One region of the Geodermatophilus sp. SYSU D00779 genome, then DNA from elsewhere that is predicted to be linked to it. Evidence: predicted binding sites of a transcription regulator. Region 1 holds the regulator's gene; the other holds the start of a gene.
What was found. The regulator LexA, encoded in region 1, represses DNA repair genes until DNA is damaged. The targets are predictions, from matches to a motif close to TCGAACANNTGTTCGA.

Region 1 (4,759 bases):
GCCGCGCCGGTCGCCCGGATGGCGTCCTCGACCTGCTGGGCGAGCTGCTGCAGCTGGTCCTCGTCGACCGGCCGCCCCTGGCAGGCCCGGCGGACGCCGGCCACCACCTTGCTGCGGTTGAACGGCTCGCTCACGCCGCTGCGCTTGACGACGGCGAGGACGGCCTCCTCCACCGTGGTGAAGCGCCGCCCGCACGCGGGGCACGACCGGCGGCGGCGGGTGGTCGCCCCCTCGTCGGCCTCGCGCGAGTCGATGACGCGGCTGTCGGGGTTGTGGCAGAAGGGACAGCGCATGGCCGACCCCCTCCCTCGCGACGCGCTCCGGCGCGGGTCCGCCCGGGAGCGCCGCGGCGACCGCGCGAGCGGCCGGAGCGACGGGACCGGGAGGCCGGCTGTGGACCTCCCTGGGGACATCTGGTGGACGTCGTGGGGAGGGCCTGAGGACGGCCTGTGGACGGACTTACATCGGTGCAACTACTAGATGTAGGGGAACCCTAGGTCCGGCCCCACTAGATCTGCAAGCCGAACGCCAGGCGCGTCGTCCGTCGAGACGACTTCGTGACCACCCGCGCGCACGCGTCACACGCGCCTCGGGAACACGCCGGAGAGCGCTCCGCAGCGGTCGCGGGACGCGCCGGTCGGGTGTAACGGGGCGACCGAACCCGCCGGCGCAGGTGCGCCGCGGGCCGGGCGCGGTGACGCCGACCGGGACGCGTCGCGCGGGATGCGGGAGCGCGTCGCGCCTCAGGCGCGGAGGGCCTCGCCGGGTCGCCCCAGGCGGGGACGGGAGGCGCGGTCGCCGAGCCGCAGGGGCCGGGTCAGGCAGTCGGCCTCGATCGCCCGGGGCATGAGCACCGTGGCGTCGCCCGGCTCCGGACCCGATGCCTCCTCCGGCTGCTCCGCCGCGTCCGCCGCCCGGTGACGCCCGACGCGGTGCCGGCCGGCGGCCGCACCCGCGGGGACGGCGGGCTGCTCGGCGGTCACGTCGCCGCCGTGGCGGCGGCGACGGCGGCCGGCGGCCGGCGCCGACGTGGGGAGGACGCCCGCCACCCGCTGCTCACGGGCGGCGGCCTCGCTCAGCGACAGCAGCGGGGCGACCGAGGCGCCCGGCAGCAGTTCCTCGCCGACACTCGCGAAGGGGTCGATGCCGCTGTCCGGCACCAGCACCGGCACCGGCCGGTTCTCCGGCAGGCGCACCTCGGCCAGGTCGGTCCAGGTCTCCCGGTCGACGCCGGCCACGGTCACCCGGACCCACATCTGGCACGCACCCTGACCATCGTGCCGCCACCCCAGCAGAGAACCCGGCCACCAGGTGCCCTCGACGAAGACCTCGCAGCGCTGCGACTGCTGCGTGAAGACGGCGGCCCGGCTGCCTGAGATCGCTGACACGGAGCTGACCGTAAACGGGCCGTCGGCCACGGGGTGTCAGCGACTCGGCACGACGGGTTGACGAACATGGCCGCCGCCTCTTGTCGCTCCTCGACCGCCCCGTGCCGCGAGCGACCGCGCGCCTCAGGGCAGCTCGAGGACCTGGCCGGGGACCAGTGCCGAACCCTCGAGGTCGTTGAGCTCCTCGATGGCGTCGACCACCGTGCGCACGTCCTGGTCGGCACCGGCGGCCTCCCCGGCGATCGACCACACCGTGTCGCCGGACTCCACCACCACGCTCCGCTCGCCGGCCAGCTGGAGTCCACCGTCGTCCGGGCCCTCGACGAGCGGGGCGAGGAGCACGCCGAGCGCGACGGCGCCGCCGAGGGCCAGGGCGAGCGCCAGCCGGCGCCCCCGGCGGGTCAGACGCAGCCGCGGGACCGCAGCGCGCTCCGGGGTGGCGCAGCCCCCGCGCACGGCACGGGCCGGCACCGGGCGCGACGCGGCGGGACGGCCGCCCGAGGACGTCGGCTCCCGCCGAGCGGGTGCCCGGCCGGCACCCCGGCCCGAGGGAGCCGGGTCCGCGGTGCGCGGCTCCGGGCCCGCCGGGCGGTCGGGCACCGGCCGCAGGTGACCGGCGACGCGGGGGCCGGTCCCGGCCGGCCCCGACGCAGCAGGCGTCTGCGGCAGGCGCCCGGACGCGGCCGTCGCCCGGCCCGGGTGCCCGCACCCGGCCGCACGGCCGTCGTCCGCCGACCCGAGCAACGGACGCCACGGGACCCGGACCGTCGCGTCGAACTCCAGCACGGCCTGCCGCACGCTCGCCATGACCTCTCCTCCTCCATCGACCCGGCGCTGCTCGAACACGCGTTCGATCGAACGTCCGTGCGATGTGTACCGCATCCCCCCGACGAGGTCGACCCGACACCGCACGCCGACTTCGAACACACGTTTGAAGTACCGGCTCCGAGGCGCTACGGTCCGTAGCAGCACCCGTCCGCCGTCGCCGCGAGGGCGCCGGCGGGGCCGGGGCCGGCAGCGGTCCCACGCAGTGGAGCCGGCCGGGTCCGGCTCCCCGGGCGGGCGCAGGTCGACAGGGCCGTGACGACACGGCCGGCGAGGAGGAGACGTGGCGGGCACGAGCGGGACGTCGGGCGGCGGTGTCCGGGGCGGAGGCGGCTCGTCGCGGCGCGCGTCCGGGAGCCGGACCGCCGCACCGGAGCGGGCCGAGACGGCGTCGGTGCGCACCTTCCCCGACCGGGGCGAGAGCGGCGACGGGCTCACCCAGCGGCAGCGGCGGGTCCTCGAGGTGATCCGCGACTCGATCGAGCGGCGCGGCTACCCGCCCTCGGTCCGCGAGATCGGCGAGGCCGTGGGGCTGTCGTCGGCCTCGTCGGTGGCCCACCAGCTCAGCGTGCTGCAGAAGAAGGGCTGGCTGCGCCGCGACCCCAACCGCCCGCGCGCGCTCGACGTCCGCCTGCCCGGCGACACCCCCGGCGCGCCCGCGCCCACGGTGGTGGCCCCCGCCGGCGCCGAGGAGACCCCTGCCCCCACCTACGTCCCGCTCGTCGGCCGGATCGCCGCCGGTGGCCCCGTGCTGGCCGAGCAGGCGGTCGAGGACGTCTTCCCGCTCCCCCGCGAGCTGGTCGGCGAGGGCACGCTGTTCATGCTCAAGGTCACCGGTGACTCGATGGTCGAGGCCGCCATCTGCGACGGCGACTGGGTCGTCGTGCGCCAGCAGCCGACCGCGGAGAACGGCGAGATCGTCGCCGCCATGATCGACGGTGAGGCGACGGTGAAGACCTACAAGCGGCGCGACGGACACGTGTGGCTGCTGCCGCACAACCCCGCGTACGAGCCCATCCCGGGGGATGACGCCACCGTGCTCGGCCGCGTCGTCACGGTGCTCCGCCGGGTCTGACGAAGGGCCCCGTCCCACCCACCCCTCGCACGCTCGGGACGGGCCCCGGGACGGGGCCGACGGGCCGCCGGCGCGGTGACCGCCGCGCCAGCGGCCGAGCGCCCGACCTGGTCGTCAGCCGCTCCGGACGGCAGGCCCCGGCCGGAGCCCCGGGACGCGGGAGGGCCGAGGCCTCAGTCGCGCCGGCGCACCAGCGCGCCCCCGAGCCAGACGAGCACGCCGGCCACGACAGCGGCAGCGACCGCCGCGGCCACCGGGGGCGGGCCGTCGTCGCCGGACAGCAGGCCGGAGCCCGTGCCGTCCGTGGCCGCCGACGACGACGAGGGCGCCGCCTCGGCCGGCAGCGGCACCACGGTGACGTCGCTGGCCAGCCCCTCCCCCGCGACGACGATCGCCGCGGAGTCCCCGGTGAAACTGATCGCCTCGCCCTGGGCCGCCTCGGGCAGGGCGACCCGGCGCGGCTCCCCCGCCAGCGCACCGGCCACGTCCGAGCCGGTCAGCGGCCAGACGTAGGCGTCGGTGTAGGTGCGCAGGGCGATCCAGCGCTCGTCGGGAGAGACCGCACCACCGGTGACCATCAGCTGGCCGGCGCGGCCGACCGGGCCGCCCGGCGTCCCGGTCGGCAGGAACTCCGCGTCGCCGACCTCGGTGAGGCCGACCGTGCCGTCCTCCACGAGCGCCGACACCGGCCGGTACACCTCACTGGCGCCCAGCACCTCCTTGGTCACCAGGTACGGCGTCCCGTCGGGGGCGAGCAGCAGCGCCTCGACGTCCCGCGGGCCGTCGGGGTACGCCAGCCGGTAGACCGAGCTGCTGCCGTCGGCGTGCAGGGCCAGCAGCGCGACCGTCGTCCGGGTGCCGTTGTTGTCGCCGGTGTCGGCGAGCCAGACGGTCCCGTCGACGGCCAGCGCCATGTCCTCGGGGTCGTAGGGGTCCACCGCCGCGGAGTGCACGCTGACCACCGCACAGGTCCCGTCCAGCACGTAGACGTCGAGCGAGTCGCCGCCGTCGTTGTGCACCAGCATCCGGTCACCCACCTCGACCATCCCGGAGACCTCGGGCAGCCGGGGGTCGGTGAGCTGGCAGCGCGTCGTGGGTGCAGCCGGATCGGCCGGTGCGGCGGACGCGGGCAGGGCGGGGCCGAGGGCGAGCGTCAGCGCGAGACCGGTCCCGGCCCCCAGGCGTCGCCCCCTGGCTCCGCTACGCGGACGACCGGCCAGCTCGGGCACCGATCCAGCGTGACACCAGGACCGCGTCGAGCAGGTGAACCACGCCCAACAGCAGGACGCCGACGGCCGCTCCGACCACGGCGTCGGTGACCCAGTGGAAGTCCAGGGACACCATGGCCACGCCGGTGGCCACCGGGCCGGCGACGCTGAGCAGCCGCGCGGTCCGCTGCACCCACGCTGCGAGTCGGTACTGCACCACCTGCCAGCGGGCGACCCCCCACATGAGCACGGCGTTGGCGACG
Region 2 (4,759 bases), on a different contig from region 1:
TTCGCGGAGGTCGGAGAGCATCGGCTTCTTGTCCTGGCGCTGTTCGGACCCACGGTTCAGCTGTGACATCGCGATGACCGGGACCTCGAGTTCCTTGGCGAGCAGCTTGAGCGCACGGGAGAACTCCGAGACCTCCTGTTGACGGCTCTCGACGCGCTTACCGGAGGTCATCAGCTGGAGGTAGTCGATGACCACGAGCTTGAGGTCGTTGCGCTGCTTGAGCCGCCGCGCCTTCGCCCGGATCTCCATCATCGTCATGTTCGGGGAGTCGTCGATGTAGAGCGGCGCGTCGGCGATCTCGCCCATCCGGCGGGCCAGCTTCGACCAGTCCTCGTCGGACAGCGTGCCGGCGCGCATGTGGTGCAGCGGCACCTTCGCCTCGGCCGACAGCAGACGCATGGTGATCTCGTGCTTGCTCATCTCGAGCGAGAATATGACCGTCGCCAGGTGGTGCTTGACCGTCGCCGACCGCGCGATGTCGAGTCCCAGGGTCGAGTTGTGGGTCGGGATGAAGTTCCGCCCGGCGAGGAAGAGGTGGTCCTCGGCGTCGACCTGGATGCAGCGCACCGGAACGCTCTCGACCGGACGCACGTCAGTGATGAAGCGGACGCCGCGGGCGGTGAAACTGCGTGCACCACGCTCCTTGTGCGCGAGCTTCTTCCGCTCGAGGCGGAAGACCTCGTCGTCGGTGCTGAAGGTCAGCGTGTAGCAGGTGGACGACGCCTCGCTGCGGCCCTTGACCGGCTTACGGGTCATCCGGACCCGGTACCCGAGGCTGGCGATGAGCTCGCGTGCGTCCTCGGCCAGCCGTTGGCTGGTCACCGCGAACTGGACGACGCCGCTCGGCGCCACCGTCCCGTCGGTGTCCAGGAGGCCGGCCAGCAAGGCGCGTCGCTGGGCCACCGAAGCCCGCAGGTACGCGGTCGGGATGTGCTTGTCGCCGAACACCCCGAGCGTGCGCAGGAGGCCCGGCACGGTGCCGTGGTGGTCCCGGCAGGACGGGCACTGCGCCAGGCCCGCGGAGGGACCACCGCAGTCCGGGCAGGTCGCCTGGCGACCGACACCCCCGCTGGCCCGCAGCCGGCCGCCGCACGTCTTGCCACAGGTCTGTACCTGCGACGTCTTCGGCAGGAAGAGCACGCCGCACATGGGGCACGGGCGGGCGGCGACGGCCGGCCGCGCCGGGAGCCGCAGCGAGTAACGCCGAGCGACGCCCGTCGGCTCGACGACGAGCCCGTCGGCCTCGATGTACACGGCGATCTCGGGGTCGTTGCTGGTGAAGTGCGCGGCACGGGAGGTGCCGTCGCCCAGCCACACGCCGAGTGCGTACGGCGGCAGGGGGAGGTCGGCCTCCGGCAGCTCCAGCGGCGCCGCGTTGGTCACCGAGTGGTTGAGCCGGGCGTCCTCGGTGGCGCAGCGGACGGTGCGGGCGATCGCCTCCGTCGTCCGGACCTCGGCGAAGGTGCGCTGGCTGCGGCAGCGGTTGTAGCCGGTCGCCGCCGCCTGGGCCGACTTCCGGCTGGCGCGGGTCTCGGTCAGCCACTGGTGCTGGGCGTCGGCCACGATCACCGAGCCGTCGGAGAAGTGCACCTCGTAGCAGGGGCGGCCGGACATCACCTCGGTGGCGGCCACGACCGTCGTCGGGCGGCCGTCGGAACCCATGACCTGGTCCCCGACGGCGACCTCGCCCATCGTCGTCCAGCCGGTCGGCGTGGCGATCGGGGTGTCGAGCGCCAGGGCCTTGCCGACACCGGGACGGGCCGCGATGACGACCATCTGGCCGGCCTGCAGGCCGTTGGTGAGCTCGTCGAGGTCGCGGATGCCGGTGGGCACGCCGCGGGCGGTGCCGCCGCGGGAGGCGATGGCGTCCAGCTCGTCCATCGTCGGCTGCAGGACGTCCTCGAGGCGCGAGTAGTCCTCGCTCATGCGCTTCTCGGTGACGTCGTAGATCTCCTGCTGGGCGCGGTCGACGATGTCGTCGACGTCGCCCTTGCCGCCGGCCGCGCCGTAACCCAGCTGGACGACGCGGGTACCGGCCTCGACCAGCCGCCGCAGCACCGCCTGCTCGGCGACGATCGCGGCGTAGTAGCCGGCGTTGGCCGCCGTCGGCGTCGACTGGATCAGCGTGTGCAGGTAGACCGCGCCACCCATCTTCGACAGCTGGTCGGTGCGGTTCAGCTCGGCGGCGACGGTGATCGCGTCGGCCGGCTCACCCCGCCCGTACAGGTCGAGGATGCAGTCGTAGATCACCTGGTGCGCCGGCCGGTAGAAGTCGTTGCCGTGCAGCACCTCGACGACGTCGGCGATCGCGTCCTTGCTCAGCAGCATGCCGCCGAGCACCGACTGCTCCGCCGCGACGTCCTGCGGCGGCTGCCGGTCGTACGCCGGCGCCGTCGGGGACGGGCGCTCGAAGTCGTCGGCCACCGCCACGGGGTCCTCCATCCACTCACGGCGCACCCGCGCACAGGCCCCGGCACGAAGCCGGGGCCTGGTGGGGGAAGCACCAGAACGCTGCACGCCTGACTCGAACGTGTGTTCGGGTCGTTCCTACCCCGGGGCACCGACAGTTCGGGCGGTCACGGGGCCGAGGAGGACGTTAGGAAGTGCGGACGGACCAGTCCAACACCGGTGTGGGCGCGCTTCTGCACAACTTGTGGACAAGTCGGTGGACACAGCCGTGTCGACATGTGGAGACAGCGGGGGACGGCGCGACGCCGTCCCCTGTATCCCGCCTCTGACCTGCGCGGAGACCACCCACCGGGTGTGGACGGGAGAAATCTGGAGAAATCCGGGTGTCGTCGTCCGGCGTGTCGAGTGCCTGGCCGCAGCCGTCCCAGCGGTCACACGTCCACAGGTCGACACACCCGCACGCGGCCGAGGTCACCGGCGGTCCGCGCCGGCGCGGCGGGGACGGCCGGGGACCCGAGACGCCGCGAGGGGCGCCGGACCGGAGTCCGACGCCCCTCGCGAGCGCTGCAGCGGTGCCGCGGCTGCTTCAGCCGGGGACGACCTCGATGGTCAGCTGCGAGGTGACCTCGGGGTGCACCCGCACGGTCACGGTGTGCTGGCCGGTGGTCTTGATGCTGCTGGGCAGCTCGACCCGGCGCCGGTCGAGCTCGGGGCCGCCGGCGGCGGTCACGGCGTTGACGACGTCGGCAGTGGTGATGCGGCCGAACAGGCGGCCACCCTCACCGGCGCGGGCCGGCACCCGGACGGTCATGCCCGACAGGCGCCCGGCCACGGCCTGCGCCTCCTCGAGCGAGCGCACCTCGCGGGCGGCACGCGCCCGGCGCAACGACTCGACCTGCTTCTCGGCACCCCGGGTGGCGACGATGGCCAGGCCGCGGGGCAGGAGGTAGTTGCGGGCGTAGCCGCCCTTGACCTCCACGGTGTCACCGGAGGACCCGAGACCGGTGACCTCCTGCGTCAGGATCAGCTTCTGGGTGCTCATGGTCAGCGCGCCGTGGAGGTGTAGGGCAGCAGGGCCATCTCACGGCTGTTCTTGACGGCCGTGGCGACGTCCCGCTGGTGCTGGCTGCAGTTGCCGCTCACGCGGCGGGCACGGATCTTGCCGCGGTCGGAGATGAACTTCCGCAGCAGGGTCGTGTCCTTGTAGTCGATGTAGGTCGCCTTGTCCTTGCAGAACTGGCAGACCTTCTTCTTGGGCTTGCGGACGGGGGGCTTGGCCACCGGGGTTCTCCAGATACGAGAGGTTCAGGGAGGTGTCGGCCCTCCTGCAGGGTCCCGCTGCGAGCCTGCGAGCAGTGGGGGGCAGGAGGGTCCTCTTTCAGAAGGGCGGCTCGTCGGACGGCGGGGCCGGGGTCGACCACGGGTCGCTGGACCCGCCGCCGCCACCGAAGCCGCCACCGCCACCGCCGCCGAAGCCGCCGCCGCCCTCACCGCGTGAGGCCTTGGTGACCTTCGCGGTGGCGTAGCGGAGCGAGGGGCCGATCTCGTCGACCTCGAGCTCGACGACGGTGCGCTTCTCGCCTTCCTTGGTCTCGAACGACCGCTGCTTGAGCCGGCCGGAGACGATCACCCGCGACCCGCGGGTCAGCGACTCGGCGACGTTCTCCGCCGCCTGCCGCCAGACGTTGCAGCGCAGGAAGAGCGCCTCGCCGTCCTTCCACTCCTGCGACTGACGGTCGAAGGTCCGCGGCGTGGAGGCCACGGTGAAGTTGGCGACCGCGGCGCCGGAGGGCGTGAAGCGCAGCTCCGGGTCCGACGTCAGGTTGCCGATGACGGTGATGACGGTCTCGCCGGCCATGCTCAGTGGACCTCGGGCCGCATCAGCTTCGTGCGCAGGACCGACTCGTTGAGGTTCAGCTGCCGGTCGAGCTCGGCCACCGCGGCGGGCGTGGCCTGGATGTCGACGACGGCGTAGATGCCCTCGACCTGCTTCTTGATCTCGTAGGCCAGCCGGCGGCGGCCCCAGATCTCGGTCTTCACGGTGCCACCGGCGTTGGTGACGACGGTGAGGAACCGCTCGAGGGAGGGAGCGATCGTGCGCTCCTCCAGGTCGGGGTCGAGGATGACCATCAGTTCGTAGTGACGCACGGAGAACCCCACCTCCTCTGGTCTGGGCGGCTGCAGTCGGTCTGCAGCAGGAGGGTCGTACACGCGTCGCGCGCCCCGCCCGGTGACGACCACCGGTGGAACGCGCTCCGCCGATGCTACCAGCGGCGAGCCGCCCGCCAGCCGCCGTCCACGAGGACGGCGCCCGTCGGCCTCCTGCGGGGTCCCGCCGCGAGCCCGCGAG

Region 2: a site for LexA is predicted at 2,525-2,540, ahead of dnaB (replicative DNA helicase). Genes of this name have one in related genera too.

What each region holds. Positions count from the first base shown of each region.
Region 1 covers NZ_JBJGZQ010000013.1:51,616-56,374, reverse strand. The annotation lists gene nrdR (transcriptional regulator NrdR) at 1-293, opposite strand, end outside; gene ACI79G_RS12185 (hypothetical protein) at 744-1,388, opposite strand; gene ACI79G_RS12180 (LysM peptidoglycan-binding domain-containing protein) at 1,512-2,195, opposite strand; gene lexA (transcriptional repressor LexA) at 2,497-3,288, shown strand; gene ACI79G_RS12170 (hypothetical protein) at 3,462-4,334, opposite strand; gene ACI79G_RS12165 (phosphatase PAP2 family protein) at 4,489-4,759, opposite strand, start outside.
Region 2 covers NZ_JBJGZQ010000031.1:53,449-58,207, reverse strand. The annotation lists gene dnaB (replicative DNA helicase) at 1-2,442, opposite strand, end outside; gene rplI (50S ribosomal protein L9) at 2,996-3,451, opposite strand; gene rpsR (30S ribosomal protein S18) at 3,454-3,690, opposite strand; gene ACI79G_RS21250 (single-stranded DNA-binding protein) at 3,788-4,267, opposite strand; gene rpsF (30S ribosomal protein S6) at 4,270-4,557, opposite strand.